Regions from separate parts of the Nostocoides sp. HKS02 genome, predicted to be linked through region 2. Evidence: riboswitches for the same ligand, from Rfam matches in the RefSeq annotation. Region 2 holds a riboswitch; each other region holds the start of a gene.
What was found. Region 2 has a riboswitch for S-adenosylmethionine ahead of GKE56_RS02390 (aminotransferase class V-fold PLP-dependent enzyme). Riboswitches for the same ligand answer to the same signal wherever they lie in the genome.

Region 1 (4,126 bases), 930 kb from region 2:
GCCGTCTTCGTCGCCGACGGGCTGGCCGTGGCGGTCTTGGCTGCCGCTGCGCTCGTCGCCTTGGCCGCAGGCTTGGCGGCGGCCTTGGTCGCCGTCTTCGGCGCAGCCTTCTTGGCCGAGGCGGTCGCGGTCTTGCGGGTCGCCGTGGCGGCGACCGCGCGGGTGGCCGTGACCGCGTCGAGGGTGACCGTGATGCCCTGCTCGTCGAGCGAGCGCAGGACTGCCTTCATCCGCTTGGGCGCGACCTCGGCACCCTCGAGCGCAGACCTCAATGAGGCACTGTCGACCGAACCATTGGTCCGGCCTTGCTTCAGCAGCTTCTGCAGGGCGGGGTGGCTGAACTCCTGCGGGAGCGACGATGAGGCCGCCCCCTGGGGGCTCGCAGCCTTCTTTGACACGGGCGACACGGATGACCTTTCGTCGCGGACTCGCGGCACAGCACATGCCGTCATGGGCATGCGGAGGGGATGCCTATGACAACACCAGCGGGGGCGGAAGTATTCACGAGGGCAGTGGGGCGAGGCGCCCTTTGGGACCTCGTGACAGACATTGTAAAACGAGATGCCCCGAGAACCCGCATCGGCTGCCGTTTCGACGCCGGTCCCGTGCCGATGAGCCCCGCAGGCCAGCGGTGATGGGGCCATGCAGAGTGCGGAGCCGTGGTACTCAGCCCTCCGCCTTGACAGCCAGGACGGGGCAGGAGGCGTCCAACAGGATGCGCTGGGCGTTGCTGCCGAGAATCAGCTTGCCGACCGGGGTACGACGACGAAGCCCGATGACGATGAAGTCGGCGTTCTCCTCCTCGGCGACCGCGATGAGGTCCTCGGCGGGCTCGTTGCCGCGCACCAGCTGACGGACCTCGTGCTCGAGGCCCTCTTCGTCGAGCTCGCTCTGGATCCGGGACAGCTCGGCCTCGAACCGGTTCGCCTCGTCACCGTCGAACTCGCGTCCCCCGCGCTGGGAGTTGATGACGATGAGCTTGGACTTGCGCAGCAGCGCCTCGTCTGCCGCACGGCGCAGAGCAGCTCGCCCTTCCTTCGTCGGGACATAGCCCACAACGATGGCCACGGGAACCTCCTTGTTCGTCGACCGGTGCGGCGGCGGCCGCGAGCCTGACGCTACCGGAAAAGCCGAGGTCAGGCAGGTGTGCCGAGCACTCCGGCGACGATCGCGCCGACCTGCTCCAGCTCGATCAGGAAGCCGTCGTGCCCGTAGACGGAGTGCACGGTGTGCAGCTGCGCCCCGGGAACGGCCGCCACGATCTCGTCGGACAGCCGCGGCGGATAGAGCCGGTCGGAGTCGACGGCCACGACCACGAGCTCGGCGGTGACCTTGGCCAACGCGCTCGCGATCCCGCCGCGCCCGCGGGCCACGTCGTGCGAGTTCATCGCCTCGGTGAGGACCACGTAGGAGTTCGCGTCGAACCGGCCGCCCAGCTTGCCGGCGTGGTGATCGAGGTAGGACTCGACGGCATACCGACCGTGCCCGCCGAGGGGGTCCTCGATGCCCTGCGGCGCGCGACCGAACCGCTCGTGCAGCTCCAGCTCGCTGCGGTAGGTGATGTGCGCGATGCGTCGGGCGATGCCCAAACCAGCCTCCGGCCCGGCCGGCGCGTCGTAGTAGTCGCCCCCACGGAACTGCGCGTCGGAGCGGATCGCCAACAGCTGGGCCTGGCACCAGGCGATCTGCTCGGCGGTGGCGTATGCCGTGCTGGCGAGCACGATGGCCGTCGCCACCCGCTCGGGATGGGTCACCGCCCACTCGAGGACGCGCATGCCACCCATCGAGCCGCCGAGCACCAGGCGCCAACGCGCGATGCCGAGGGCGTCCGCCAGGAGCGCTTCGGTCTGCACCTGGTCGCGCACCGTGACGAACGGGAACCGGCTCCCCCAGGGCACGCCGTCGGGCGCCGCGGAGGCGGGGCCAGTGGTCCCCTGACACCCGCCGAGGACGTTGGCGGCAACCACGAAGAACCGCGTCGTGTCGAGCGGTCGACCGGGCCCGATCAGGCCGTCCCACCACCCTGGGGTCGGATGCCCGGGCCCGGCCTCGCCGACCACGTGGCTGTCACCGGTGAGCGCGTGCTCGACCAGAATCGCGTTGTCACCAGCGGCATTGAGCTGCCCCCAGCTCTCGTACGCCACCCGGACCCCGGGCAGGACCCCGCCGCGCTCGAGCTCCACTGCACCGAGCTCGACGAACTGCCGGTTGCCCGCGGGGTCGCCGTCACGCCAGGCGTGCGACGTCGTCGGTGGACGGGAGGTGGTGGTCATGTCCGGAACTCCTGGGGCCTTCGCGCTTGCCGACTGGATCCACGGTGCCCAGCTCGGCCCGGTCATCACCCGGGGCACCCCACCGCGAGGAGGGTTGCCGCCCAGCGAGCCGGGGCTTGACGCTGGAACTCATGACCTGACCTGCATCATACGAGCCAGCCCCGTCGTCATCTCGCGGCGTCCGGAGACTGGACGGTGACGCCGCGCCGAGTCGCCGTCGACCGCGCGGCCACCCCTGGGCGGATGCCGAGGTCGATCAACCGCGCGATCAGCTGGGCCAGCCGGTAGTCAGGGGCGTGCTCGAGCGCACGGTCGAGCGCCACCCGCGCGACCGTGCCGTCGCCGAGGTGCCAGGCGACGGTGGCGAGCATGGTCAACACGGGCGCCGCATCGGGGTCGGGCACCGCCCGGGCGAGCCACTCGAGTCGACCACGCAGCACCCGGGCGGCCGCAGCGGCCAAGGTCCCCGAGCTCGCCGGGGACCGCGGCGAGAGCGCTGAGCCCACCGCGTCGACCAGGTCGTCGGGCAGCGCCTCGAGGGGCAGCGAGCCGGGGCACAGCCAGGCGATCAGGGCATCGCGCAGCTCGATGTCCCGCAGGCTGTGGACGAGCTCGGCCACGTCGGGAGCGGACAGCTCCTCGGGAAGGAAGCGGTCGGGGTCGCTCCGACAGACCACTGCCCACAGGGAGAGCCACGCCATCCGGCGCGCGGCGGCCGGGCGGCCCGGCGCTTCGTCCTTGGCCAGCTCGATGGCCACGAGGTCACTGACCGCCGGATCGGCGCGGACCGTTGCCGCAACCTGCGCCCGGTCCGGCAGCGGCGACACCCCCTGACCGACGAAGTCGGCCACCGCCGGGGTGCTGGCAGGCTCGGGCAGGGGCTGACCCTCGGGTGGGCAACAGCCTTGGGTGCAGTCGAGGCTGAACCATCGGCCGTCCCGGACCACCAGGCGCTCGAGCACCGCGATCTCGGCCTCGCACAACGGGCCGACCAGGGCATCGAGCATGGGGGCGGCCAGCTCCGCGCTCGACTCGAACCCCGCGAGCAGGACGGCCTCGATCCGCTCACGCACGAGCGGGCCGACGAGGGCTGCTGCCGCATCGACCACCCCAGCGGGCTCGGGCAGGTCGAGCCGCTCCACCAGCTCGACCGCCCCGTCGTGCAGGCCGAGCACCACGACACTGTCGCTCGGGTGGTACCCGAGCTGGTAGGGAATGGAGGCGAGCACGTCGCCCGGACCGCGGAGCCGGATCGCTGTCATCCGCCCACCCTCGACCGGCACGCCCCGGTGGACGAGCCGCGGCCCGCTGAGCCGTGGACGACCGGGAGCTGTCGAACCGGGTGTGGACGCGGGGGTCGTCAGCCCCGCGAATGACGAGGGGGCGTCACCGTCACCGGACCACCTCTCCTGGCACCGTCTGGGCGACCGAGGATGCGCGCTCCCAGCCGAGGAAGGCCTCGGTCTCGGTGATCACGCTCGCCGCGATCCAGGACAGCACCACCGCGTCGTCGGCCAGGCCGACGAGCGGCAGGAACGCCTCGGGGATGAGGTCCACGGGCGAGATGACGTAGGCGACGGCGCCCAGCAGGAGCAGGAGGCGTCGGCGGGAGGTGCCGGCATACTCACCGCTGAACGTGGCCCGGACCAAGCGCGGGAGGCTGGTGACCCGGTCCGCCACGGACGGCGAACCCGGGCGGGTGGCCGCACGCACGGCGGCGGCGAGGGTGCGCACGGCACCCAGACGGGTGGTGGAACGACGGTGGGGCATGGTCCTGCTCCTTGCTGTCACGGGCGCCGTGGGGTGGCCCGAACACGGTTCCAACGACGCCGTCGCCTCCGTGATTCCCGAAG
Region 2 (4,126 bases):
GCTGCTCGGTGACGTGCTTGACGACGTTCTGGATCTCGGACTCGGTGACCCAGGCGCCCTGCACACGCATCGGCTTGCTCGTGCCCATCGGCAGGAACAAGCGCGTCACCCTGGCCGATGAGCTTCTCGGCGCCCGGCTGGTCGAGGACCACCCGGCTGTCCGCCAGCGAGGAGGTGGCGAAGGCCATCCGGGACGGGATGTTCGCCTTGATCAGGCCGGTGACGACGTCCACGGACGGGCGCTGCGTGGCCAGGACGAGGTGGATGCCGGCGGCCCGCGCGAGCTGGGTGATGCGGACGATGCACTCCTCGACGTCTCGTGGCGCGACCATCATGAGGTCGGCGAGCTCGTCGACGATGACCAGCAGGTAGGGGTACGGGTGGATGACCCGCTCGGACCCGGGCAGCGGCTTGACCTTGCCGGCCCGCACCGCCTTGTTGAAGTCGTCGACGTGCTTGAACCCGAACTGCGCGAGGTCGTCGTAGCGGGTGTCCATCTCGCGCACGACCCACTGCAGCGCTTCGGCGGCCTTCTTGGGGTTCGTGATGATCGGGGTGATGAGGTGCGGGATCCCCTCGTATGCCGTGAGCTCCACCCGCTTGGGGTCGACCAGGACCATGCGGACCTCGTCGGGCGTGGAGCGCATGAGCACCGAGGTGATCATCGAGTTCACGAAGCTCGACTTGCCGGCCCCGGTGGCACCGGCGACGAGCAGGTGGGGCATCTTCGCGAGGTTGGCGATGACGTAGCCGCCCTCCACGTCCTTGCCGACGCCCATGACCATCGGGTGGTCGTTGCCGCGGGCGGCCTGGCTGCGCAGCACGTCGCCGAGGCTGACCTTCTCGCGGTCGGCGTTCGGGATCTCGATGCCGATGGCGGACTTGCCCGGGATCGGGCTGAGGATGCGCACGTCGGCCGAGGCCACGGCATACGCGATGTTCTTGGACAGGGCGGTGACCCGCTCGACCTTCGTGCCGCGACCGAGCTCGACCTCGTAGCGGGTGACGGTCGGCCCGCGGCTGAAGCCGGTGACCTGGGCGTCGATGTCGAACTGCTCGAGGACCTGCGACAGCGACTCGACGACGCGGTCGTTGGCGGCGCTGCGGGTCTTGTGCGGCGAGCCCGGCTCGAGGAGGGCGTTGTCGGGCAGCGTGTAGGTGATGTCGCCGGCGAGGGCGAGCTGCTCGACGCGCTGCGGCAGGGGCGTCGTGGGAGGCGCCTCGAGGGCGGCCTTCACCTCGACGGCGGGGCTTCGGGTGGCGCTGCCCGGCCCGGCGGGCGCGGACGGAGCGAGGACTCCCGGCGCGGTCGGGCGCTTCTCGCCGGGCCGCAGGCGGCGGCCGTCGGGCGCCACGAGGGCCGCCTGCTCGAACGCCTCGTCGCCGTCCAGCGGCCCGTCGGGGTCGATGACGCGGCGGCGACGCCTGGGCTTCTCTTCGGCCGCCGGCTCGGTCTCGTCGGTCGGGACGCCGCGGTGGAGCAGCTGGTCGCGCAGCTCGCGCAGCCGTTCGGGGATCTGGTGGACCGGGGTGGCAGTCATCACGAGCAGGCCGAAGAGCCCCAGCATGAGCAGGATCGGCACGGTGCCGTACGTCGAGACCGCCGCCTGGAGTGGGCTCGAGGCGAGGAAGCCGATGATCCCGCCGCCGTCGCGCATGCCGGCCGCCCCGTGGGGCGGGGTCGGGATGCCTGCGGCGACGTGCGCCAGCCCCGCGGCAGACACCACCATCGCGCCCAGGCCGATGCCGATGCGCGAGTTGGCCGCGCTGTCCTGAGGTGCGCGGAGCAAGCGGGTGCCGAGGAAGAGCAGGGCGAGCGGGACGGCATACGCCACCCGACCGAAGGTGCCGGCCACCACGGCATGGACGACGTCGCCCAGCGCGCCCTCGAACGCCCACCACTCCCGGGCGGCGACGAGGATGGACAGCCCGATGAGGAAGAAGCCGAGCCCGTCGCGCCGGTGCTCGGGCTCGAGGTCGCTCGCGGTGTGGCCGACGCGGCGCACGGCACCGCCGGCGACGTGGGCCATCCCCATCCACGTGCCCTTGACCGCGCGCAGGGGGAAGCGGGAGTCCCCCACCGCTGGTCTTGCCGCGGGCCGGGGACTTGCGGGGCGTGCTGCTCTTGCGGTTCGCGGGCCGCGTTGCTGTGCTGCGGCCAGCCGCGCGCGCGGTGGACGGACGTGTCGCCATGCTCCGCAGGCTACGCGATGGTCACACCCGACACACGTGTCACACGCGTTCCACCCGGGCGAATCTCGGATCCGTGGTCTCAGATGACGGGCAGCGCTGTCCATCCCGTGGCCGGAACGGCTAGGGTCCTCGGTCAAGGTCATGAGTGTCAGCGCGTAGCCCCGGCTTGCTGACCAGCAACCCTCCACCGCGGTGGGGTGCTCCGGGTGACGACCGGGCCGTCTGCACCCGCAGCCGGCAAGCGCGGACCCGCAGCTTCGGGTCCACCGGACCAGGAGTTGTCGCGAATGTCGGTCGCCAGCACCCCACCCCACGCTCGTCGGACCGCTCCCCTGGCAGCGGCCCGAGACCACCTCCGCGCCGTGCCCGCACTCGAACGGGCCGGCGCTGGCTTGCCGCCGGTCGTGTCGGCCGGCCTGGGCGTGCCCACGCTCCACGGAACCGTGGACTACGCCAACTTCGACCACGCCGCCTCCACCCCCGCGCTGGTCAGCGTGAAGCAGGCCGTGGACACCGCCCTGCGCACCTACTCGTCGGTCCACCGCGGCAACGGCTACGCCTCGCGCGTGACGAGCGCGTGGTACGAAGAGGCGCGCGCCGAGGTGGCCGCGTTCGTGGGTGCCCGCGCGGGCGACGAGGTCATCTTCACGCGCAACAGCACGGACTCGTTCAACCTGCTGGCGCGGGCACTCCCCCGCGACACGAGCGTGTTCGTCTTCGAGACCGAGCACCACGCCGCCCTGCTGCCGTGGAAGCCGCGGCAGACCGTGCGGCTGCCCGTGCCCGGCACCCCGGCCGACGCCCAGGCCGTGCTCCGGTCCGCGCTCGCAACCCGGCACGGCCGCCACCGCCTCGTCGTCCTGGCCGGCGCCTCCAACGTCACGGGCGAGGTGTGGCCGGTCCGCGAGCTCGCCGCGATCGCCCGACGAGCAGGTGCCAGGGTCGTCCTCGACGCCGCGCAGCTGGCCCCGCACCGGCACATCGACCTCGACGAGCTCGGCGTCGACTACGTCGTGCTGTCCGGCCACAAGCTCTACGCCCCGTTCGGCGCCGGCGTGCTGGCGGGACGCTCCGACTGGCTCGACGCCGCGCAGCCCTACCTCGCCGGCGGTGGGGCCACCCGCGCCGTCACCGAGGAGGGCGTGCAGTGGCAGACCGGGGCCGCACGCCACGAAGCCGGCAGCCCGAACGTCGTGGGCGCCATCGCGCTCGCTGCGGCCTGCCACACGCTGCGGGCCAATGCTGCGGCGGTCGAGGCACACGAGCGCGCCCTTGGCTCGCGCCTGCTCGAGGGGCTGCGCGCCATCGACGGGGTCGAGACGTACTCGCTGTTCGGCGAGGACCATGACCGGGTCGCGGTCGCCACCTTCACCATCGACGGGCTCGACTCCTCGCTGGTGTCGGCGGCCCTGTCTGCCGAGCACGGGGTCGGGGTGCGGGACGGCAAGTTCTGTGCCCACCTGTGCGTCGACGCCCTGCTCGACGACCCGTATGCCGCGGGGCCGAGCACCGCGGTGCGCGCCAGCGTCGGCCTGGGCACCACGCCCGCCCACGTCGAGCGGCTGCTCGCGGCCGTCGCCGAGCTGGCCGAGCACGGAGCGGGGTTCGACTACACGCCTACGGCCGACGGCTGGGTGCTCGCTGCCGACGCGGACCCGCGCGAGGACCTGCCCACGCGCCCCTGGTAGCGCCGTTCGTGCAGCGAGCCGCCCCGGCATCACGCCTGGATGACCACCGGGATGATCATCGGACGGCGACGGATCTTGCCGCCGACCCAGCTGCCGACCGCGCGACGCATGACCTGCTCGAGCTGGTAGGAGTCGGTGACGCCGTTGCCCGTGGCCTCGGCCAGGGCCTGCTCGATCTTGGGTCGGACCTGGTTGAAGATCTCGTCGTCCTCGGCGAAGCCGCGGGCGGTGATCTCGGGGCCGGC
Region 3 (4,126 bases), 950 kb from region 2:
ATGTCGCTGGGTGGACTGAGCGCCGCCGCCTACATGGGTGCGTTGCCCGACAGCATCCAGCAGGTCATGCACCAGGTGATCGGGGCACCCGCCCCCGGGGCGACCACCCGGGGCGGATCCGTCGCCTCGGGCTCGCCCACGGGATCGCTGGCCACCACGAACGCGGCGGTCGGGCTGTGTCGGGCCTGGACGGCCGACCAGGCCAAGGGCGTCCCTCGCGCGAAGTCCGCGGCCTTCGGCAAGCTCGCCGACGCAGCCGGCGGATCGGCGATGGTCGACACCTACTGCCAGTTCGCCACCAAGGGACAGCCGTCGTCAGCGACTGCGATCCCGCACCCGGACCGCACCGTCCCGGGCTCGCCCACGCACCCGGTCAAGACCAAGACGTCCAAGCCGACCCGGGCCGCCACGGGGCGACCCAGCACCAAGCCCCCGCACAGCCCGAGCACCCGGACCAGCACCCGGAACGGTGGGCCCGGAACTGTCGGCAGCCCGGGCGGTCGAACCCCGACCCCGAAGGCCAAGGCTCCCGTGGCCACCTCGACCCTCAGCACGCCGAAGGCCGCCGCGGGCAAGGCCGCGGGCGCGGTCACGAGCAGGGCCACGAGCAGCGCGACCAGCAAGGCGACGAGCAAGGCCGCGGTGGGAAGCCAGGCCTCCGGCTCGTCCCGCGGTCGCTAGCCCGTGCGGTGTCCGGTGTCGCCGGTGCCGCTGGTGCCGCCCCAGGGTCGCCCTCGGCTCGCGCTCGCGTAGGCTTCCGGCCGTGCTCTACCCCCTGACCGCAGCGGTGTTCGTGCTGGCCGTGATCCTCACCGTGGTCGCGGGCTGGTATGCCGCGCGGAGCCGGCTCGTCGACGACCGCTTGCTGCTGGTCGCCGCGCTCCTCGAGGTAGGCCTGCTGGTCCAGCTCGTCGTGGCCATGGTTCACCTCGGCCGCGTCCCGGGCGACTCCGCCGAGCGGGCCACCTTCGCGGCATACGCGATCACGCTGCCGTTGGTGCCGCCGGCGGCGACGTTCCCTCGCGCTCAAGGAGAAGACCCGCTGGTCCATGGGCGTCGTCGCGGTCGGGGCCTTCGCGGCCGCGGTGATGACGGCGCGCCTGCACCAGATCTGGAGTGCCCGTGGCTGACGACGACACCGCGACGACGTCCACCCGCTCGGGCCCCGGGGTGGTGCTGGTCGCGCTCTACGGGTTGCTCGCCCTCGCCGCGACCGGACGCTCGATCCTGCAGATCACCGAGTACTTCGACCGGGCGCGGCTCGCGTACCTGCTGTCCGCGCTGGCTGCCGTGATCTACGTGGTGGCGACGGTCGCCCTGGCGCGCGGTGACCGCACCTCGTGGCGCGTCGCGCTCGTGGCCATCTCGACCGAGCTCGTCGGCGTCCTCACCGTCGGGCTCGCGTCATACCTCGCGCCCAGCGCGTTCCCCGACAAGACGGTGTGGTCGCACTTCGGTTCCGGCTACGGCTTCGTGCCGCTGGTGCTGCCGGTGCTGGGCCTGCTCTGGCTGCGCCGGGTGAACCAGCGCTCGGTCACACAGCTTCCAGGAGGAACACCGGGATCAGCCGGTCGGTCTTGACCTGGTAGTCGGCGTAGGGCGGGAACGCGGCGACGCAGCGCTCCCACCACTGCTCGCGCTCCTCGCCCGAGATCTCGCGGGCCCGGACGGTCCAGGTGCGCTCGCCGTCCTGGAGGTCGAGGACCGGGTTCTTGCGCACGTTCGCGTACCACTGGGGGTGCTCCGGAGCGCCACCCTTGCTCGCCACCGCGGCATACACCCCGTCGTGCTCGACCCGCATGAGCGGCACCTTGCGCACCTTGCCCGAGACGCCGAGCATCGTGAGGAGCACGACCTGTCGGTCCTGGACCGACACCGAGTGGGTCGTGCCAGTCGCCTCGATCTTCTCGACCTGGTCGCGGACCCAACCGCTGGTACTGGGAGCGTATTCGCCGGTAATCGTCATAAACACCCCAACACCGGCACCCGCGCAGATATGCCCCCGTCCGCGATGAGAGATGGGTATGCCGGATCGGACCGTCCGCGACGTAACCTGCCGACAGGTCATGAGTGCCAGCGCGAAGCCCCGGCTCGCTGGCCGGCAACCCTCCAACCGCGGTGGGGTGCCCCGGGTGAGGACCTGGCGACCGGTGCCGCACCCGCGGACCAGTCGCAAGCGCGGGCGGCTCACCACGTGTCCCCGCAGCCAGGCCGCCCGCCTCGGCGCGAGCGGTTCGACGACACGAGAGGTCACGACCATGAGCGACACCCCCAGCTGGTCCTTCGAGACCCGCCAGATCCATGTCGGACAGGAGCCGGACGCGGCCACCGGCGCGCGCGCCCTGCCGATCTACCAGACCACCTCCTACGCCTTCAGGGACACCGAGCACGCCGCGAACCTGTTTGCCCTCAAGGAGTTCGGCAACATCTACACCCGGATCATGAACCCGACGCAGGATGCCGTCGAGCAGCGCGTTGCCTCGCTCGAGGGCGGGGTCGGTGCCCTCCTCGTGGCGTCGGGTCAGGCTGCCGAGACGCTGGCGATCCTCAACATCGCCGAGGCGGGCGACCACCTCGTGGCCAGCCCGAGTCTCTATGGCGGCACCTTCAACCTGCTCAAGCACACCCTGCCGAAGTTCGGGATCGAGGTGACCTTCGTCGAGGACGCCAACGACCTTGCTTCGTGGCGGGCCGCGGTCCGGCCCAACACCAAGCTCTTCTTCGGGGAGACCATCTCGAACCCGAAGTCGGAGGTCCTCGACATCGAGGGGGTTGCGGCGGTGGCGCACGAGGCCGGCGTCCCGCTGGTTGTCGACAACACCATCGCCACGCCCTACCTCATCCGCCCGCTCGAGTGGGGCGCGGACGTCGTCGTCCACTCGGCGACGAAATACCTTGGTGGACATGGCACGTCGATCGCCGGGGTGATCGTCGACGGCGGCACCTTCGACTTCGCCGCCGACCCGGAGAAGTTCCCGAACTACAACACTCCGGAGGAGAGCTACCACGGGCTCGTGTTCGCGCGCGACCTCGGCGTGGGCAGCCCGCTCGGCGCCAACCTCGCGTTCATCCTCAAGGCGCGGGTGCAGCTGCTGCGCGACCTCGGGCCTGCGATCGCGCCGTTCAACGCGTTCCCTCATCGCACAGGGCATCGAGACCCTGAGCCTGCGGATCGAGCGGCACCTGGAGAACACGCACCAGGTGGCGGCCTACCTCCAGGGCCGTGAGGAGGTGGAGCGGGTCGTGTGGGCATCGCTGCCGGACCACGAGTCGTTCGCGAAGGCGCAGAAGTACACGCCGCGGGGCGCGGGAGCGGTGCTCGCGTTCGAGATCCGGGGGAGGGGTGCCGGCCGGTCGCCGGTTCGTCGAGGCGCTCACCCTGCACAGCCATGTGGCGAACATCGGCGACGTGCGGTCCCTCGCCATCCACCCCGCCTCCACCACCCACTCGCAGGGTCCGGACGCCGACCGCCTCGCCGCGGGTGTCACGCCCGGGCTGGTGCGTCTTGCGGTCGGCATCGAGCACATCGACGACATCCTCGCCGACCTCGACCAGGGCTTCACCGCCGCGAAGGGCGCCTGAGGGCAGCGCACCCCGGCGCACCCTGGCGCACCCCGGCGCACCCCGGCGCACCCCGGCGCGGCGAACGTATGCTGCGGGCATGTCCTCCGCCGGTTCCCCACAGCCCTCGGCTGCCCGGAACCGGCGCAGGCCGCCGCGCCGGGGACGGGGTGCGGCAGCCCCGGGGCGCGCACCGCGCCCGGTCATCGCGCTACCCGATCTGCGATACCCCGAGGAGCTTCCGGTCGTCGCCCGCAAGGACGACATCGCCGCAGCGATCCGGGACCACCAGGTGGTCATCGTCGCGGGGGAGACGGGCTCGGGAAAGACCACCCAGCTGCCGAAGATCTGCCTGGAGGTCGGCCGCGGTCGCGAGGGCCTGATCGGCCACACCCAGCCGCGCCGGATCGCCGCGCGGTCGGTCGCCGAGCGGATTGCCGAGGAGCTGCAGGTCGAGCTGGGCGGGGTCATCGGCTACCAGGTGCGGTTCGCCGACGAGTCGAGCGATCGCACCCTCGTCAAGGTGATGACCGACGGCATCCTGCTCGCCGAGATGCAGCGGGA

Region 1: linked by a shared signal. The riboswitch ahead of GKE56_RS06880 (homoserine O-acetyltransferase) and the one ahead of GKE56_RS02390 (aminotransferase class V-fold PLP-dependent enzyme) in region 2 are both predicted to bind S-adenosylmethionine.
Region 3: linked by a shared signal. The riboswitch ahead of GKE56_RS06940 (bifunctional o-acetylhomoserine/o-acetylserine sulfhydrylase) and the one ahead of GKE56_RS02390 (aminotransferase class V-fold PLP-dependent enzyme) in region 2 are both predicted to bind S-adenosylmethionine.

What each region holds. Positions count from the first base shown of each region.
Region 1 covers NZ_CP046121.1:1,443,514-1,447,639, forward strand. The annotation lists gene GKE56_RS06870 (RNA polymerase sigma factor) at 1-452, opposite strand, end outside; gene GKE56_RS06875 (universal stress protein) at 667-1,068, opposite strand; gene GKE56_RS06880 (homoserine O-acetyltransferase) at 1,137-2,273, opposite strand; SAM riboswitch class IV at 2,291-2,410, opposite strand; gene GKE56_RS06885 (DUF4192 domain-containing protein) at 2,441-3,535, opposite strand; gene GKE56_RS06890 (YkvA family protein) at 3,666-4,043, opposite strand.
Region 2 covers NZ_CP046121.1:512,097-516,222, reverse strand. The annotation lists partial or broken gene GKE56_RS02395 (DNA translocase FtsK 4TM domain-containing protein) at 1-2,036, opposite strand, end outside; SAM riboswitch class IV at 2,331-2,443, shown strand; gene GKE56_RS02390 (aminotransferase class V-fold PLP-dependent enzyme) at 2,556-3,881, shown strand; gene GKE56_RS02385 (ribonuclease J) at 3,911-4,126, opposite strand, start outside.
Region 3 covers NZ_CP046121.1:1,459,364-1,463,489, reverse strand. The annotation lists gene GKE56_RS06960 (hypothetical protein) at 1-681, shown strand, start outside; gene GKE56_RS06955 (hypothetical protein) at 769-921, opposite strand; gene GKE56_RS06950 (hypothetical protein) at 1,123-1,581, shown strand; gene GKE56_RS06945 (nitroreductase family deazaflavin-dependent oxidoreductase) at 1,535-1,966, opposite strand; SAM riboswitch class IV at 2,063-2,185, shown strand; partial or broken gene GKE56_RS06940 (bifunctional o-acetylhomoserine/o-acetylserine sulfhydrylase) at 2,259-3,583, shown strand; partial or broken gene hrpA (ATP-dependent RNA helicase HrpA) at 3,663-4,126, shown strand, end outside.